DNA from 4 places in the Paenibacillus sp. 4624 genome. Region 1 is predicted to be linked to each of the others. Evidence: riboswitches for the same ligand, from Rfam matches in the RefSeq annotation. Region 1 holds a riboswitch; each other region holds the start of a gene.
The links. Region 1 has a riboswitch for thiamine pyrophosphate ahead of ABIE27_RS28240 (hypothetical protein). Riboswitches for the same ligand answer to the same signal wherever they lie in the genome.
Positions count from the first base shown of each region.

Region 2: linked by a shared signal. The riboswitch ahead of thiM (hydroxyethylthiazole kinase) and the one ahead of ABIE27_RS28240 (hypothetical protein) in region 1 are both predicted to bind thiamine pyrophosphate.
Region 3: linked by a shared signal. The riboswitch ahead of ABIE27_RS25375 (ABC transporter substrate-binding protein) and the one ahead of ABIE27_RS28240 (hypothetical protein) in region 1 are both predicted to bind thiamine pyrophosphate.
Region 4: linked by a shared signal. The riboswitch ahead of ABIE27_RS09065 (thiamine phosphate synthase) and the one ahead of ABIE27_RS28240 (hypothetical protein) in region 1 are both predicted to bind thiamine pyrophosphate.

Region 1 covers NZ_JBNDJR010000018.1:63,783-65,986, forward strand. Annotated here, with positions in the region: gene thiC (phosphomethylpyrimidine synthase ThiC) at 1-636, opposite strand, end outside; gene ABIE27_RS28240 (hypothetical protein) at 702-1,028, opposite strand; TPP riboswitch at 1,025-1,138, opposite strand; gene ABIE27_RS28245 (IclR family transcriptional regulator) at 1,300-2,043, opposite strand.
Region 2 covers NZ_JBNDJR010000006.1:4,726-6,929, reverse strand. Annotated here, with positions in the region: gene ABIE27_RS14925 (radical SAM/SPASM domain-containing protein) at 1-599, opposite strand, end outside; TPP riboswitch at 830-932, shown strand; gene thiM (hydroxyethylthiazole kinase) at 1,119-1,928, shown strand; gene thiD (bifunctional hydroxymethylpyrimidine kinase/phosphomethylpyrimidine kinase) at 1,928-2,204, shown strand, end outside.
Region 3 covers NZ_JBNDJR010000013.1:29,651-31,854, forward strand. Annotated here, with positions in the region: gene ABIE27_RS25365 (hypothetical protein) at 176-355, shown strand; gene ABIE27_RS25370 (hypothetical protein) at 410-925, opposite strand; TPP riboswitch at 1,046-1,158, shown strand; gene ABIE27_RS25375 (ABC transporter substrate-binding protein) at 1,374-2,204, shown strand, end outside.
Region 4 covers NZ_JBNDJR010000003.1:313,821-316,024, reverse strand. Annotated here, with positions in the region: gene thiO (glycine oxidase ThiO) at 1-391, opposite strand, end outside; gene ABIE27_RS09065 (thiamine phosphate synthase) at 449-1,102, opposite strand; TPP riboswitch at 1,361-1,470, opposite strand; gene ABIE27_RS09060 (ABC-F family ATP-binding cassette domain-containing protein) at 1,510-2,204, opposite strand, start outside.

The DNA of each region.
Region 1 (2,204 bases):
AAAATGACGACCAATCAGCATCGGCTCACTCTCCGGGTGATTGATGTTGGATGGAAGAATCGCCCGGCCACTCGCCAGTTCCTGCCGCACGAATTCAGGCTCTACGCCTTCACGAATAGCGGCGTACTCCATCTCTGGCGTAATCACACCCTGCCGCGCATAATGCATCTGCGTGACACACCGCCCAGCCTGGGCACGTAACGGTTGCCCGCGGAATCCCGGATACTCCTCTGCCCCGGCTCTTCGCCCTCCAGGCTTCAATCCGTTATCCTCCGGTTTAACCGCTCGCCCCTTATATTCTTCTACGTCACCGCGCTCCATGATCCAGTGATTTCGGAGCGCAGGTAATCCTTTACGAATATCCATCTGGAATTCGGGATCGGTCATCGGGCCGCTCGTATCGTAGACACGCAGCGGCTCATTATGCTCCACCCCTTGGGGAGTATGGGTATCATGAAGGGCAATTTCACGCTCCGGTACAGCAATGTCCGGTCGTGAGCCCTGAATGTAGACTTTGCGGCTGCCCGGGAAGGGTTGAACCCCTCCAGCCGCTCCGGTTTTCTTTTCCACCGGATGACCATCGCGAACTATTTCCTCAATTCCTATCTCTTGTCCCGTTTGGTTGCTTGTATTCATGTCTCCTGTTTCCTCCTCTGTGATCTTCTTTAGCCCATGTCGTCCAACATTATGACAGCTTTGACTTACACACCTGTCTGGATAAATGCAGAGCACAGAAGCACAGCAGGAATGACCCTGCACAAGCAGCCAAAATGATCCAAGAGACAACTTTTATGTACAGTCAACGAGAGAACCGCGATCACATCACCTAGAAATCCAGGCATGTATGCCGCAATTGTTATGCTGTCACTGCCATGGTGAAACACAACACATGAATCTCTGCTTGCCGCTGTAAATAAAAAAGCCGGTTCCGAAGGAACCGACTGATGTCCATCACCATACACGCAACAAGGGCATCTTCTGCCATACAGCATTGATCCCGGGTTAACGACTGTGGTGTTTGTGGTCATGTGGCCGATTACTTCCCTACGCTGGTATGATCCAGATCAGGTGCAAAGGGTCCGGAATCTCATGCGATCCCGTCTCAGTCCGGACAATTCGGACTCCCCCAGTAACGTAAACGTATTGCGGCGATCAAGCCGCTGTTCAACTTGAAAAATAACATTCAACCGACCCCGCCGGGTCGTCCATTACAGAGTAGCGTAATCTGGACATAAATACAACCTTAATATTCCAGAGAGAAAATTCCTTTTGAGCAAAACTTCAAGCAAGAGCCCGCCCCTATGGCAACATCAATCCCATTTGCACCGCTGCTTCTTTCAACACAGGTGCGTACTCATGTAGTGTCTCTTGCGAGAGCCTGCTAACAGGTCCAGACACGGAAAGTGCTGCTGCAATGTTGCCTCTGCGATCCATAATTGGCACGGACACAGCGGCAGCTCCCGGCTCGCGCTCCTCATAACTCGTTGCATATCCGCTCACACGAATGTCTTCCATCTGTGCCAGATACACGGCCGGATCGATGAATACAGGCCATTCCGGCCCATTCATCAGTTCCTCCCGATCCTCATCTGCGGCAAATGCCATTAACACTTTGCTGGAAGCGCCTACGGAAAGCGGCAGTCTGACACCTACAGGCGCGACCCGCCGAATCGCCTGATCACTCTGCACGGCCTGAATCCGAATCCGCTCACCGCCGTCACGAAGATAAAGACTTACCGTCTCGCCCAAACGATCGCGCAGTCTCTCCATTGCAGGTAAAAGCAAAATTGCAGGATCATCACTACGTGACATATGCGCTGACAGCTCCCAGATCCGAATACCCAGCCGATACTTTTCGGTTGCTGCATCACGTATCACGAACCCCCGATCCTCCAGTGTAGCCATCAATCGATGCACCGTACTTTTGTGCAAACCGATCTGGCTGGCAATTTCGGTGAGTCCAAGATCACTGCGCGTGGTAAAACATAATAATATATCCAGCGCCCGTTCTACAGCCCGGACGGTTAACTTGCGGTCTTCCATGGCATGATGCCCTCCTCATGTTTCATCACATGAAACTTGGTTACATAAATTATATGAGAAACGGTCTCATCTGTAAACCAGAAAGAAGCGTTTTGAAGATGATTTGCAAACAAAGAAAAGAACAAGGATATCCATTTTGCCTATCGTAATCTCCTGTAATT
Region 2 (2,204 bases), on a different contig from region 1:
TGATCCTGATTCAGGTATACGTTGGGTGCAATTTTTACGCCGCTGCCCGGAACAACCTTTTCTTCAATGCGAAAATCCAGATTGAATTCCTGCTCCAGCACCTCAAGCGTCTCCCGATTTCGATTCATCTGAGCATTGGTGAAGTTATCCTGCGTCAGATTCCATAGTCGGAACGAGACAATGACGTTATGTTTCACGGCTTCACGAACAAAAGACAAGATGTTATGCAAGTATCCGTCACGATCGGTAGAACCTTCATGACCGTCAAAGCTGTGCAACGAGAAATTCATCTGTCTCAGTGCAGGTTTACCCAATAATTTATGCTGTGTCTTCGGCAGTAGCGTACCGTTGGTCGTAATGTTTACTTTAAATCCCTTGGCATGAGCCATATCCAGCAGCAGGTCAATTTTGGGATGAAGCAACGGTTCCCCTTTGACGTGCAGGTAAATATGTTTTGTGTGTGGTTTGATCTGATCCAATATATTATTAAAGACTTCAGGGTCGATGAATCCTTTGGCTCGCTTCGTTTGTGGACAAAAGCTGCATGCCAGATTACAGATGCTCGTAATTTCAATATATACTTTCTTGAACGTTTTCAACTCAGGGTCCCCATTCTGCCGGGAGGAACATCGGTCCTGCCCTCATTCGTAGTACGGCCATATGAGCCAATCCTCATTATATCGGTTTAACGAGCTAAGGTAAATCAGAACAGCGGATCAGTAACAAAGTCCAGTGTATTTTTTTATCCCCATTTCAAGACTTAAGTCCCCGCCCTATTTACATTAAGTCAAGATGGATATATGCTGAGTACATAACTGCATATCTTGTACATTTGCACTGGGGGAGCCTTGCGGCTGAGACGAATACGACGATTCGGACCCTTTGAACCTGATCTGGGTTATACCAGCGGAGGGAAGTGGAGCGGCTTTTAGTGGCAGTGGGGGATCTCTATCCTTGATGGGGATCAACTTCAGTTAAAACGTATAGCTCTGCTCATTTCTCCGGAAATGGGCGGGGCTTTTTTTGTATTTTGGCGATGTGGTTACTTATGTGCTGGTTGCTTGATGACCGAGAAACTAGCCAATCAAAATAAAATTCGAAACAAGGAGGAAATGACGATGTCTTATCTTGAACGTGTACGTTCACTCAATCCTTTGGTTCATAATATTACCAACCTTGTGGTTGCTCCTTTTACGGCAAATGGTCTGCTTGCCCTTGGAGCCTCTCCGTTTATGGCCTATGCCCATGAAGAAGTCGCTGACGTCGCTCGCATGGCCGGAGCGGTGGTTCTGAACATCGGCACATTGGATGAAAAGGTCGTTCAAGCGATACGTTTAGCCGGACAATCGGCTAATGCACATCATGTGCCTGTTGTCCTTGATCCTGTTGGTGCAGGAGCCACAGCATATCGTACGGATACGGTACAAATGCTGGTTCGTGAGCTTCGTCTTACGGTATTAAGAGGTAATGTCGCCGAAGTCGCCCATGTCATTGGTGTACCATGGAATATCAAAGGTGTGGATGCCGGGGTTGGCGAGGGGGACCGGATTGGCATTGCCGAGCGGGCAGCGCAGCAGCTTGACTGTATTGTCGTCATTACAGGCCAGTACGATATTATTACAGACGGATATCATACTTTCCTAACAAGCAACGGACATGCATTACTTACCCAAGTTACCGGTGCAGGCTGTCTGCTAAGCTCGGTGATTGGTGCTTTTGTTGCAATCGCCAAGCCGGGAAACGATATGCTGAACAGTGTGGTCGAGGCTGTTACAACCTACGGTGTAACCGCTGAACAGGCTGCAGCACGAACGGCTCATCAGGGGCCGGGCAGCTTCCAGATTGAATTGTTAAATCAACTGGCGCAGATGACACCTTCGCTGTTCTCCGAGCATGCACAAATTCGTCAGACTCGTGGAGGTATGTGATGAATATTGCTCAAGCGTTAACGATTGCCGGGTCCGATAACGGGGGCGGTGCAGGAATTCAGGCAGACCTCAAAACCTTTCAAGAACTTGGTGTATACGGGATGACGGTTATTACTGCAATCGCCGCGCAGAACACAACAGGGGTTCAAGGCGTCTTTCCGATTGATTACGATGGCATTGTCCAGCAACTTGATTCAACGGGAGCCGACTTTCAGCCGCGTGCCGTCAAGACAGGTATGTTATATAGTGCCGAGATTATTCGTCTTGTTGCGGCAA
Region 3 (2,204 bases), on a different contig from region 1:
AATCGGACATCGTCAGTATTAAATTTAGAGGTGTTCTCCTTCTTGCGATTAGCATCGTGATGGCTTTAGCCTCGATTAAACAATTAGTCGAGTAATCATTTATCAAGATTTACAGTGTCTCAGTAAACAGAACGCACTATGGTAAAATCAGTATATTGAAGGGAGGGGTTGCTTCATGAATATGGAACCCAACCAACTGAATACACCCCAAGGCGAAGCCGCCAAACAAAGAGCAGATGAACTTGCCCGCCAAGCTCAGCGAGGCACATGGTTGAGTGGAGTTTTCACCACGATCATTATTGCTGCTGTGATTATTGGTATTTTATTTTGGATCGCTTACGGTAGAACTTCTTAAATCATAGGATTGCCCAGGAAATACTTTTGTCATAATGGACTGCGATACGATGATTTAAACCGACACAACGGCTGCTGGTCCCTTGAACAACTTGCCAAATACATAACGCACTAGCGGCCCTAATACAATCAACTGATACGGCAATGCCAGACCGAAGTTACGTACAATCGTATGAAGATAAGCGTTGATTACGGAATCTCCTTCTAGCTGACCTGCAGTATAGGCAGTAATGATGCCATATAAAGACATAAGCAAAACCATGCCGATCACCATGAAAAAGGACATCGTAACTACACCTTTGATTTTACTCGACCTCGCAAATGAGAAGGAAAATGTAATTTTTCTCGCTATCGGCCCCACGATAAACGATTCCACAAAAAAGGCAATAACAAAACAAAGCACAAATTGGAGAAATAGCTGCATGACGGACATCTGACCTAGCATGCCTGTATGCCATAGATTGAAGGTCATCATTACTACGACCATTCCTGTACACATCATAAGTCCAAAAACAACTTGTTCTTTCTTGCTAACTGGCAATATACTCATCCTTTCTGTAACTTGGATCATTATAGACAATCGGGCTCCCCTCACATAAGTGAACATTTTGTGAAAACTTTTTTAGTCCAACTCATGTAGACACAATCCTGTCCCTGGCCTATAATTACATCTAGTAATGCCCGTAACTTCATAGTTTCCCAGGGGAGTCGGAATTGGCCGGCTGAGAGTGTATCCCATCAAGATACTAACCCTTAGACCTGATCTGGATCATGCCAGCGTAGGAATCGGAGTATATTGGAACGGCACAGCTATAAGCTGAATGCCACTCTCTCACGCCTGCACGCGTCCCGGATTACGGGGCGCTTTTTTTGTTTTCTTTTGACAAGCAGAAACAGAAAAATGACGTTATTCGGATAACCCGCGAGTATAAATCTGTCGATTTATGCAAAAGGATTGGATATGAAGCCAAGGAGTACCCCGTGCCATCCGGCCGGACATAACGAAGGAGAGAATCACGATGAATTGGCGTAAAACGATGGGAATGTTGCTCATGTGTGTGCTACTAGTTACCGTGGCTGCATGTGGTGGCAAAGAAGCCGCTCCAGCAGAGCAGCAAGGTGCGACTGGTTCGGCGCAAACCAATGAGGAGAGCAGCACTGCACTGAAAGATGTGAAGGTTGTGCTCGACTGGACTCCAAATACGAATCATACCGGTCTGTATGCAGCGGTGGACCAAGGTTTTTATAAAGCAGCAGGTTTAAATGTGGAGATTGTACAGCCAGGAGCCGGTGGTGCAGATACGATGGTTGCCTCGGGTGAGGTACCGTTTGGCGTCAGTTATCAGGAAAGTGTCACTCAGGCACGTACGCAGGACGTTCCACTTGTGTCGATTGCCGCAGTTATTCAGCATAATACTTCTGGTTTTGCCGCTCCAGTAGATCGCAAGATCAAATCACCTAAAGACTTTGAAGGTAAAACTTATGGCGGCTGGGGTTCCCCGGTAGAAGAAGCGGTGATGCAATCCATTATGGAGGGCGAAGGTGCTGACGTATCCAAAGTCAAAAAGATTAACATGGGCGATGCCGACTTCTTCACAGCTGTGAAACGGGACATCGACTTTGCCTGGATTTTCTATGCCTGGACGGGAATTGAGGCGGAATTACGCGGAGAACCGATTGACATGTTATATGTAAAAGATTATGCCAAAGCGCTGGACTATTACACCCCTGTACTTGTGACCAATGAACAGACGATTCAGAAAGACCCTGAACTGGTGAAAGCTTTCCTAAAGGCCACTTCTGAAGGATATCAATATGCGATAGATCACCCTGAAGAAGCAGCGAACATT
Region 4 (2,204 bases), on a different contig from region 1:
TATCCATACCAGTTATAGCGGATATTTGCTCTTTGTGCTTATGCAACAATTCCCTGCTTTCATGCGCGGCTTTTGCCATGAATGGATGTGCAAAATCTTCGCTTTCTGCTGCCAGCATGCCGGCAGCTGCACATGAAGCTCCGCTGGCAATCTCCGACTGCTCAACAAGAAGTACCTCCTGACCTCTGGATGCCAGTTCAAAAGCAATCGCACAGCCTATGACTCCACCGCCCACAATGATGGTTTCTGCATGACAGATTTCTGGGGTCTTCGTTGAATTTTCAGATGGGGTCAGCAGCTTAAACTTAGCATGATTATATGATGAACCTATGACTTTCTCAGGTTGACTCAGTCCGCTCTGTACCATTTTGTCATCTCCTTGTTTGAACAACGTTCACATCTTCTCGGCTTGGCATTATTTCCAGCTCTTGATCGGAAAGAAATCACATCACGCTTCCACAGCCTGTTTAAGGAGCGCAGCAGCATAACCAGGGTTTGCATGTTTCAACACACTTGAGATCACAGCAGCACCCCCGGCTCCCGCAGACCTGACAGCCCGAATGTTACACGGCTGAATCCCGCCGATTGCAATAACAGGAACCTTTACACTGGAGCATACTTCCGCCAATGCATCTAACCCTCTCGCTGCTACATCAGGTTTGCTTGCACTTGCATACACATGCCCAAAAAAAAGGTAATCTGCACCATACTCTTCGGCAATTTTCGCTTCGTGCAACGAATGCACCGATATCCCCAATCGAAGCCGCAGATCATGCTTGTTTTCCGGCTTTACTGTTAGTTTTGCTCTTTCCAGCATGTCTTGGCTCCAATGTATCCCTTGAAAAATATCACCAGGTGCAGCCCGTTTCGCGCCATTAATTACAATGCGGGAAGATGGAATACCAGACTCTGCCATCAACTTTGCCCAGTTGTATCGTTCATACAGTGAAAGATGCTTTTCCCGGATATGAATGTAATGCACGTAAGGCCAGATTTGCTTGGCTGCCTTCAACATAACTTCTTTTTCCCCTCTATTCGTGGATATTACATGTAGTTCAAATAAGGGGCAATCTTGTTCACGCTCTTGATCTTGCTCTGACATCCTGGCATTCAACCTTGTTCTCGCTCCTTTCAGCTACAAGCTTGGAGAAGTTGTAATGACAAATTTGTAATCAAAAAAGCCACTCCCGTAGGGGAGTGGCTGCGTATAAAAAGGTTCAGTTCAATAACAAACGTGTGACAAACCTGGTAAACAGTTCAATTAGTCAAACCGATAACTGTTTATTCGATATTCAAACGCTTGTCATTACGATGTAATAAGATCCCATTTTTACGTTAGGAATCAATTTACTACCGTTTTCGCTGAAACGCGCCACTTCCCTACGCTGGTATGATCCAGATCAGGTGCAAAGGGTCCAGAATCGCATTCTTCCATCTCAGCCGCATCGTGCGGCCCCCCTAGTGTTCATATGAAGTTGTAGCCTATATTACCACAATCGGATTTTTTTGTCATCGTGCTTTTTCGGACCACTCTTCTACATTCCATGTTTTGGTGACCCAGCCTTCATAAAAATCAGGTTCGTGCGATACAAGTAAAACGGTTCCCTTATATTCTTTCAACGCACGCTGCAGTTCAGCTTTTGCTGTGACATCCAGATGGTTCGTCGGCTCATCAAACAAAACCCAGTTGCTTTCACGCATCAACAGTTTGCACAATCGGACTTTGGCTTGCTCCCCACCGCTAAGCATGTTAAGTGGACGCGTAATATGCTCATTTTTGAGCCCACAACGCGCAAGATGTCCTCGCACCTCGTTCTGTGTCAAATGTGAAAACTCGTTCCACACATCATCGATCGGTGTAATATTTCCAGCTCGTACTTCCTGTTCAAAGTAAGCTGTCTCCAAATAATCTCCGAGAAACGTTTTTCCGCTTATTGGCGCTATTTTGCCCAGGATCGTTTTGAGCAGTGTAGATTTACCTACACCGTTGCATCCCACAATCGCGATCTTTTCGCCACGTTCAATCGTCATGGTCATCTTGGGGAGTAATGGATACGTATAACCGATCTCAAAATCAATGCCTTCAAAAACGGTTTTGCTGCTTGCGCGGGCATCCTTGAACTTAAATGTTGGTTTTGCTGCTTCGTCTGGCCGATCAATTCGCTCGACCTTTCCAAGTTGTTTTTCCCGGCTTTTCGCTCGAC